2 linked regions of the Skermanella sp. TT6 genome follow. The protein of the gene in region 2 interacts with the protein of the main gene of each other region in a pairwise test. Links are inferred from orthologs where the notes say so. Each region holds a gene or a part of one and is shown on either strand. Other genes may lie near its edges.

Region 1 (3,153 bases), 2.5 Mb from region 2 along the record:
GGCATGACTGACCTGCGACGCGCCCGGACAGGTCAGGCGCTGCGCAATTTCTGCAGGAAACTGTCCACGGTCACGCGCAGATCCCTGGCCTTGTCGTTGACCGAGCGGGCCGAGGACATCACCTGGTCGGCTGTCCGCCCCGAATTCTCGGTGGCCGAAGCGACCCGCTCTATGTCGCAGTATACCCGCCGCGTCCCGTCGGAGGCGGTATCCACATTGTGGGCGATCGTCCGGGCGGCGCTGCTCTGGCGCTCGACGGCCGATGCGATGTCGGTGACGATGCCGCCGATCTGCTCGATGGTCTGGGCGACGCTGCTCATGGTCGCGACCGCCTTGCCGGTGACCTCCTGGATCTGGTGGATCTTCTGGGTCACCTCCTCGGTCGCGCGTCCGGCCTGTCCGGCAAGGTTCTTCACCTCGCTCGCCACGACGGCGAAACCTTTGCCCGCCATGCCGGCCCGTGCGGACTCGATCGTCGCGTTCAACGCCAGCAGGTTGGTCTGTGCCGCGATCTCGCCGATCATGCCGACCACTTGGCCGATCTCCCGCACGGTGTCGTTCAGTCCGGCCACCACGTCGTTCGTGGCGGCGACTTGGTCCATTCCGGTGCGGGCGATGGTCGTTGCCTTTCCGGTCTGGCGCTCGATATCGGCGATGCTGTCCGATAGGGCGTTCGCGGCCGAGGCCAAGCTTTCTACGCTGGCGGACGAGGTCTTCGAGGTCGAGGCGATGGCCGACGAACGCTCACGGGCATCGTCGCAGGAATTCAGCATCAACTGGGCGTTTGACTGCAACGCGGTGGCCGCCCCGGACAGGGTCTCCACCACTTGGCCGATGCTTTCGTCCAAGCGGCCCGCGAGATCGCCGAGCACGCGCCGTCGCTCCGCCTCGGACTGCTGCTTGAGGGCAGCCTGCTCGGCCTCCAAACGGAGTTTTTCGACCGTGTTCTGCTTGAGCACGAGGACGGCTCGCGCCATGACGCCGATCTCGTCATGCTGGGCGGCATAGGGGATCGTGACGGTGGACTGGCCCCCGGCCAACTGGTCGATGGCTCCGGTCAGCCGCATCAGCGGGTTGACGACCCGGCTCCGCGTGAACCACAGGAAGAACAGGCCCACCGATATCAGCGTGCAGATGGTCGCCACGCTTCCCCAGGTCACCAGGAAGGACATCAGGGAGACGGTGGACGTCAGGCTCTCGGCACCCGGAAGCCGCGCTTCGGCCATCAGTGAAGTCCAATCCTGCGTGAAGCGGCGAAGGCCCAGGAGGACGAGAACCGACATGGAGGCGCCGACGACCCCGATGCCGAGCAAGGCATAGGCGACAGCCGATCCCACGAACCGCAGCGTCAGACCCCGAACGAAACCGCCGGTAAGCGCCGTAGCCGAACCGCGTGCCATGACCAAGTCCTTTTCCCTTTTATTTTACTCGGTCAGGACTTTCGCGTGCTAAGCATTACCGCCGGCTTAACGAAGATGTATGTCAAAAGGCGGCTGCGGGTTTTTTCCGGGAACTTGGATGCGGGCATGAAAAAGGGCTCCGCCTGCGGAGCCCTTTCCCTGAAGTCTCTGCGAGGACGGAGCGCGGTCAGGCCTTGACCTGAACGTCCACGCCCTTGGAGCTCAGCATCTCCATAAGCTCGCCGGTCTGGTACATCTCGCGGACGATGTCGCAGCCGCCGACGAACTCGCCCTTCACGTAGAGCTGCGGGATGGTCGGCCAGCTGCTGAAGGTCTTGATGCCTTCCCGAAGGCTCGGGTCGACCAGCACGTCGATCCCCTTGAACTTGACGCCCAGGTGGGTCAGCACCTGGACCACGGCGGACGAAAAACCGCACTGCGGGAAAACAGGGGTGCCCTTCATGTAGAGGACGACGTCGTTGCTCTCGATGTCGCTCTTGATCCGCTCTGCTACGGAGTTATCCATCTCTCGATATCCTCGTGAATTCGACCGTTCGGGGCGACCGGCGGTGGGAACCGGCGTTGGAGGTCAATCAGGCGTCCTTGGGAACGCTGGTCTGCAGGGCCAGGGCGTGGAGTTCCCCGCCCATGCGGCCCTGCAGGGCGTCGTAAACCATCTTGTGCTGCTGAACGCGCGTCTTGCCTTTGAAAGCGGCGGATTCGACATACGCGGCGTAATGATCGCCATCGCCACGCAAATCCTCGATGCGAACCTCGGCATCGGGGATGCCTTCCCTGATCAAGCTCTCGATGAGAGCCGCGTCCATCGCCATTTTCAGCCTTCCCGCTCAGCTTGTGGGTTTAATCCGCACCGCCTGCCATGATCGACGGCAGCCAGGCTTCATGTGCCGTTCTAAGGCCATCAACCGATATGGCGTCACCCGCACCGAGTGTCAACGTGGCGCCGCCGGTCGCGCCGAGGCGCCGCACCGGCACCCCGGCCGCCTCCGCACGCGAGATCACGACTTCCGCGTCGGTCGTGGTGACGACATAGCGTCCCTGGTCCTCGCCGAACAGGAATCCGGCGGCGTCCATGTCGTCCGGCAGGTCGATCGAGGCGCCGATCCGACCCGCCATCGCCATCTCCGCCAAGGCGACCAGCAGGCCGCCGTCCGAGACGTCGTGGCAGGCCGTAAGGGCGCGGTCGAGGATCAGGTCGCGGACGAGATCGCCGTTGCGGCGTTCGGCCGCAAGGTCGACCGGCGGCGGCGAGCCTTCCTCGCGGCCATGGATCTCCCTCAGGTAGAGCGACTGACCGACATGGCCCCGCGTCTCGCCGACCAGCAGGATCGCCTGGCCCGGCGCCTTGAACGCGAGGGAGACGGCCAGCGCCGCGTCCGGCAGGATGCCGACGCCGCCGATCGCCGGAGTGGGCAGGATCGCCTCGCCGTTGGTCTCGTTGTAGAGGCTGACATTGCCCGACACGACCGGGAATTCCAGCACGGTGCAGGCGTCCGCCATGCCCTGGATGCACCCGGCGAACTGGCCCATGATCCGCGGCTTCTGCGGATTGCCGAAGTTCATGTTGTCTGTGATCGCGAGCGGCTTGGCGCCGACCGCGGTCAGGTTGCGCCACGCCTCGGCAACCGCCTGGGCGCCGCCGCGGACGGGGTCGGCGAAGCAGTAGCGGGGCGTGCAGTCGGTCGTGATGGCCAGCGCCTTGTTCGTCCCGTGGACGCGCACGACGGCGGCA
Region 2 (5,361 bases):
TCAGCATGTGTACCTAAGCTAACGGGTGCGGTGCGAAAGTCAACGCACGTCTGCCGTTTCCCCTGCCGCATCCGCGCAGTATAGAGCCTCCATGATCCTTCAGTTCATCCATGTGGTCTGGCCGATCTTCGCGTGCGCCGGGCTGGGCTGGCTATGGCAGCGCCTGGGCCAGCCGTTCGACGAGAAGTCGATCTCGGCCCTGGTGGCCTATCTGGGCGTGCCCAGCCTGCTGCTGACCTCCCTGTCGAAGACCGAGGTGCGGCTCGACGTGCTGCTGGAGACGCTGCTCGCCGGCAGCCTCGCGCTGGCGCTCTGCGCCGCCGCCGGGGCCGCGGCGCTGAAGCTGGCGCGGCTGCCGGTGCGGCCCTACCTGCCCTCGATCATCCATCCCAACACCGGCAACCTCGGCCTGCCGATCGTCTTCTTCGCCCTGGGCGAGCCGGCGATGCCCTACGCCATCGCCTTCTCCACCCTGGTCCAGATCAGCCATTTCACGGTGGGCGTCGGGCTCGCCTCCGGCCAGATGTCGTGGCGCACCGTGCTCGTCTCGCCGCCGCTCTATTCGCTGGCGGTCGCGCTGGCGCTGATCGGCACCGGCACGCCGCTGCCCCGGTGGGTGCTGGACGTCACGGGCCTGCTCGGCGGGCTGACCGTTCCGCTGATGCTCCTGCTGCTGGGCGGGTCGCTGGGAAAGCTGAAGCTGTACCGGCTGGGCCGGCCGGCGGCGCTGTCCTGCCTCCGCGTCGGGCTGGGGCTGGCGGCCGGCCTTGCCGTGTCGAAGGCCCTGGGCCTGGACCCGCTGCCGGCGGGGGTGCTGGTCATCCAGTGCGCGATGCCGGTCGCCGTCTTCAGCTATCTGTTCGCCGTCCGCTACAACGGCCCGGCGGACGAGGTCGCCGGCATGATCCTGATCTCCACCCTGCTGGCGCTGGCGGCCCTGCCCTTGATCCTGCTGGCCGCGGCGTGACGGGACATCGCAGGCATTCCGGCGCCGCGCTTGACCCCCCGGGGCGCAGGACCGATATTCGATGACTGGTTTACGTATACGTAACATAGAGCACAGGTCCAGATGCCGCTTTCAGCACCCGCCCCGCGCGAGCATATCCATACCCGCCGGGTGACCTGCCGGGGCTTCCGCCGGGCCGACGGGCTGTGGGACATCGAGGGCCATATCACCGACGTCAAGACATACCCGTTCGAGAACGATTTCCGCGGCCCGATCGAGCCGGGCGATCCCATCCACGACATGTGGATCCGGCTGACGGTGGACGACCGGTTCGAGGTGAAGGCGGTCGAGGCGGTGACCGACAAGAGCCCATACGGGGTATGCCCGGCGATCACGCCGAACTTCCAGCGGCTGGTCGGATTGCGGATCCGGTCCGGGTGGACCCAGAAGGTCAAGGAGTTGCTGGGCGGCGTCGAGGGCTGCACCCATCTGGTGGAACTGCTGGGGCCGGTCGCCACGACGGCGTTCCAGACGATCTTCCCCGTGCTGGCGCGCGAACGGGCGCGGGGCGGGTCGGTGGACGGCGACTCGCCGTCCGCTCCCGCCGCGCGCAAACGCCCGCCGCTGCTGCTCGACACCTGCCACGCCTTCCGGAGCGACGGCGAGGTCACCCGGAAACAATGGCCGGAATACTATACCGGCAACGACTGAACCCCGGCGATCACTCGGCGGCGTCCGGCGTCTCGAACGGCGTCTGGTGGAACGGTTCGCCTTGCCCGTGGGAGGCCCGGGCATGTCCCTCCTCGGTGGCGGCCGCCCGGAAATAGGCCAGCGCGAAGACCCGGATCGCGGCGGTCAGGGACGTGGCCGGCTCCTTCCGCTCGTTGATCTGGGTGCACAGCGTGTGGATGGTGATCCGCTCGCGCCGGCATATGTCGTACAGGGCGTCCCACATGAAGGGTTCGAGCCGGCAGCTGGTCCGGTGCCCCGCGACGGTGACGTTCCGGCTGACCAGCGTGCTCGGCTTCATGGCCGCCTCCAGGCGCGGTGCGCCGGGTCCCTCGCCGTCCGTTGCGAATTCGGCGGGCTGGTTGTCGCGAGCGCCCGCCGGTTCGGAGGCGACCTCTGGCGCCGGGGCGGCTAGCGCCTGATCAGAATGCATTCGGTGAATCCCTCTCAATCGATCCTACGGAATGCGCCGCCGTCCGATCGACAGGGATCCTCGAAAAACCCATATCAGCCGAATGGTTGCGCAGGTGTGACTTTACGCACTTTCGAGGTAATTTCAACCAATGTCATATACCCTTTGGAAGATATTTCTTCATTACTGCTATCGCTCTGGTTGCTCTTGTATGCAGTCTTCCGCTGCCTGCATCCAGGGGACTTCACCTTGGCGGATCAGGCATCCTCCGCGGGGGTCAGTGTCCTGAGGCTCAGGGCGTGGACCCGCTCCCGCAGCTCGTCCGCGACGGCCTCGTAGACCAGGCGCTGGCGGGCGACGCGGGACTTCCCGTCGAAGGCGTCCGACACGATCAGGACGTTGAAATGGGTTTCGCCCAGGGGATCCGCGCCGGCATGGCCGGCATGGCGGTGGGAGTCATCGACGATTTCCAGCCGACTCGGGCGGAAAGCCTCGGTCAGCTTGGTACGCATGCGGGTCGCGTAGTCCCCGGACTGGGTCGCCGTGCTGGTCATCTTGAAACCGCCTTGCCGATGGGGCTGTTGAGGTGCGTGGTGCGGCGGATGCAGCATCGCCGCCCCTCGAAAAGTGCTATCGTCCCCTTCCCGCTGTCAAGGAAGCCCCTGATTGTCAGATCCCGGTTCCACCCGGCCCGCCCTTTCCTCCCCGGGTTCCCCGTCCGATACCGCAGGGGCCGGCACGGCCGGGACCGGGGCGAGCGCCACCGTCTCGGCCCGAAGCGCCTACCTGCTGCTCGCGACCGTCATCGTTCTCTGGGGGATCAACTGGCCGGTGATGAAGCTCGGCCTGGCCGACATCCCGCCCATGACCTTCGCCGTGATCCGGATGGTGCTGGGCGCGCTCTGCATGTTCGGCGTGCTGGCGGTGCGCGGCGGCATCCGCCTGCCGGACCGCCATGACCTGCCGATCGTGCTGTCGGTCGGGCTGCTCCAGATGGGGGCGTTCCTGGCGCTGGTGACGGTGGCGCTCCAGTTCGTGCCGGCCGGCCGGTCGTCGATCCTGGCCTACACCACTGCCCTGTGGGTCGTGCCGGGCGCCGCGCTGTTCCTGGGCGAGCGGCTGGGCGGCCGGCGCCTGGTCGGGTTCCTGCTCGGCATGGCGGGCGTGGCGGTGATGTTCAACCCGGCGGCGTTCGACTGGACCGACCGCGACGTCCTGATCGGCAACGGCCTGCTGATGGTTGCGGCGCTGGCCTGGGCAGCCCAGATCATACAGGTGCGCGGCCACACCTGGCATGCGTCGCCCCTTCAACTCGCGCCCTGGCAGTTCACGGTCGCGGCGGTGACCCTGCTGCCGTTCGCGGTCCTCCTGGATGCCGGCAAACCCATCGATTGGACCGCGCAATTGGCCGCGGTCCTGTTCTACAATGCGCCGATCGCCACGGCGTTCTGCTTCTGGGCGGTGGTCACGGTCAACCGTGCCCTGCCCGCCATCACCACCTCGCTGGGCACGCTCGGCGTACCGGTCGCGGGCGTCATCGCCTCGGCCGCGATGCTGGGGGAACCGGTGACGCTGACCAACCTGACGGGACTGGTGCTGATCCTCGGGGGACTGGCCTGGCTGGCCCTCGCCGACCGCAGGCCGTCCGGCAACCGATAGCCGCGCTGCGAGCGGGGATGCTTGCCAGCGCTTCAACCTCTGACCATACTTTTCCGATGCACAAGAACCGTGTCCAATACTCGACCCGTTTTTCCGAGGAGGCGCCGCCGGCGACCCGCTGCTGCGACATGCCCACATGCTCGGCCGCGGGCGAGTACAGGGCGCCTAAGGGCCGCGAGCGCCTGAACGAATATTTCTGGTTCTGCCTGGAGCACGTGCGCGAGTACAACAAGGCGTGGGACTATTACGCCGGCATGTCGGAGCGCGAGATCGAGCGGCACGTCCGCAGCGACGTGACATGGCAGCGGCCGACCTGGCCGATGGGCTTCTGGCGCACCCGCGAGCGGACGATGCACGAGGAGGCGATGCGCCAGTACGGCTTCCGCGACGCCGGCGACGGGGCCGGCGCCCGGGGGAACGGCCGCAACGGCCATGCCGACGGCGCCGCCAACCGGATGCGCACCCCGGAGGAGGAGGCGCTGGCCGACCTCGACCTGGAGCCGCCGGTGGACTTCGCGCGGATCAAGGCCAGATACCGGGAACTCGCCAAGATCCACCATCCCGACATCAATGGTGGCGACAAGACCGCGGAGGAGACGTTAAAACGGATAAACAGGGCCTACTCGGTACTGAAAACCAGCTACGGGGCCTGAGACGGCTTCCTCCGGATCCTCGGCAAGGGGGATCCTCCGCACGATAGAACCGGCGCCCGAGCCGTCCACCCAACCGATGAATGAAGCGACAGACACTATGGCCTCCGAAACGACACAACAATCAGCGCTGACCGGCTCGCTCCCGGACATCAAGGTCTCCGTCCGGCAGACTTTCGGGATCGACAGCGACCTCCAGGTTCCCGCCTTCAGCGCCAACTCCGAGCATGTGCCGGACGTGGACGACACCTACCGGTTCGACCACGACACCACGCTCGCGATCCTGGCCGGCTTCGCCTACAACAGGCGGGTGATGGTCCAGGGCTATCACGGCACCGGCAAGTCGACCCATATCGAGCAGGTCGCCGCCCGCCTGAACTGGCCCTGCATCCGGATCAACCTGGACAGCCACATCAGCCGCATCGACCTGATCGGCAAGGACGCCATCGTGCTGCGCGACGGCATGCAGGTGACCGAGTACCGCGAGGGCATCCTGCCCTGGGCGCTCCAGCATCCCTGCGCGATCGTGTTCGACGAGTACGACGCCGGCCGCCCCGACGTCATGTTCGTGATCCAGCGCGTGCTGGAGGTCGAGGGCAAGCTGACCCTGCTCGACCAGAACCGCGTGATCCGGCCGCACCCGGCGTTCCGCCTGTTCGCGACCGCCAACACCGTGGGCCTGGGCGACACCACCGGCCTGTACCACGGCACCCAGCAGATCAACCAGGGCCAGATGGACCGCTGGAACATCGTCGCCACGCTCAACTACCTGCCGCACGACGACGAGGTGAAGATCGTCGCGGCCAAGGTCCAGGGCTACGACGACGAGAAGGGGCGCCAGCAGATCGCGGCCATGGTCCAGTTGGCCGACCTGACGCGCGCAGGATTCATGTCGGGCGACATCTCGACCGTCATGTCGCCCCGCACGGTCATCACCTGGGCCGAGAACGCCAAGATCTTCAACG

Evidence for each region.
Region 1: the proteins of IGS68_RS23230 (region 2) and grxD interact in binary tests that used the Escherichia coli proteins (3 or more experiments, as listed by UniProt). The link is inferred for Skermanella sp. TT6 from one-to-one orthologs.

Annotation. Positions count from the first base shown.
Region 1 is NZ_CP067420.1:2,527,734-2,530,886, forward strand. What follows is about bases 258-3,153. They hold grxD (Grx4 family monothiol glutaredoxin), read right to left. Parts: upstream 1,927-3,153; coding sequence 1,588-1,926; downstream 258-1,587. Other genes in these bases: IGS68_RS11870 (methyl-accepting chemotaxis protein), read right to left, coding at 258-1,400; IGS68_RS11880 (BolA family protein), read right to left, coding at 1,994-2,233; purL (phosphoribosylformylglycinamidine synthase subunit PurL), read right to left, coding at 2,262-3,153. Outside these bases: more of IGS68_RS11870, read right to left, coding at 33-257. UniProt on the Escherichia coli protein: Monothiol glutaredoxin involved in the biogenesis of iron-sulfur clusters.
Region 2 is NZ_CP067420.1:4,981,912-4,987,272, forward strand. What follows is about bases 994-3,880. They hold IGS68_RS23230 (BolA family protein), read right to left. Parts: upstream 2,642-3,880; coding sequence 2,345-2,641; downstream 994-2,344. Other genes in these bases: IGS68_RS23220 (DUF2889 domain-containing protein), read left to right, coding at 1,070-1,657; IGS68_RS23225 (ribbon-helix-helix domain-containing protein), read right to left, coding at 1,668-2,108; IGS68_RS23235 (DMT family transporter), read left to right, coding at 2,754-3,746; IGS68_RS23240 (J domain-containing protein), read left to right, coding at 3,803-3,880. In the rest of the region: IGS68_RS23215 (AEC family transporter), read left to right, coding at 92-967; more of IGS68_RS23240, read left to right, coding at 3,881-4,399; cobaltochelatase subunit CobS, read left to right, coding at 4,497-5,361. UniProt on the Escherichia coli protein: Transcriptional regulator that plays an important role in general stress response. Has many effects on cell morphology, cell growth and cell division. Acts by regulating the transcription of many genes, including dacA (PBP-5), dacC (PBP-6), ampC and mreB.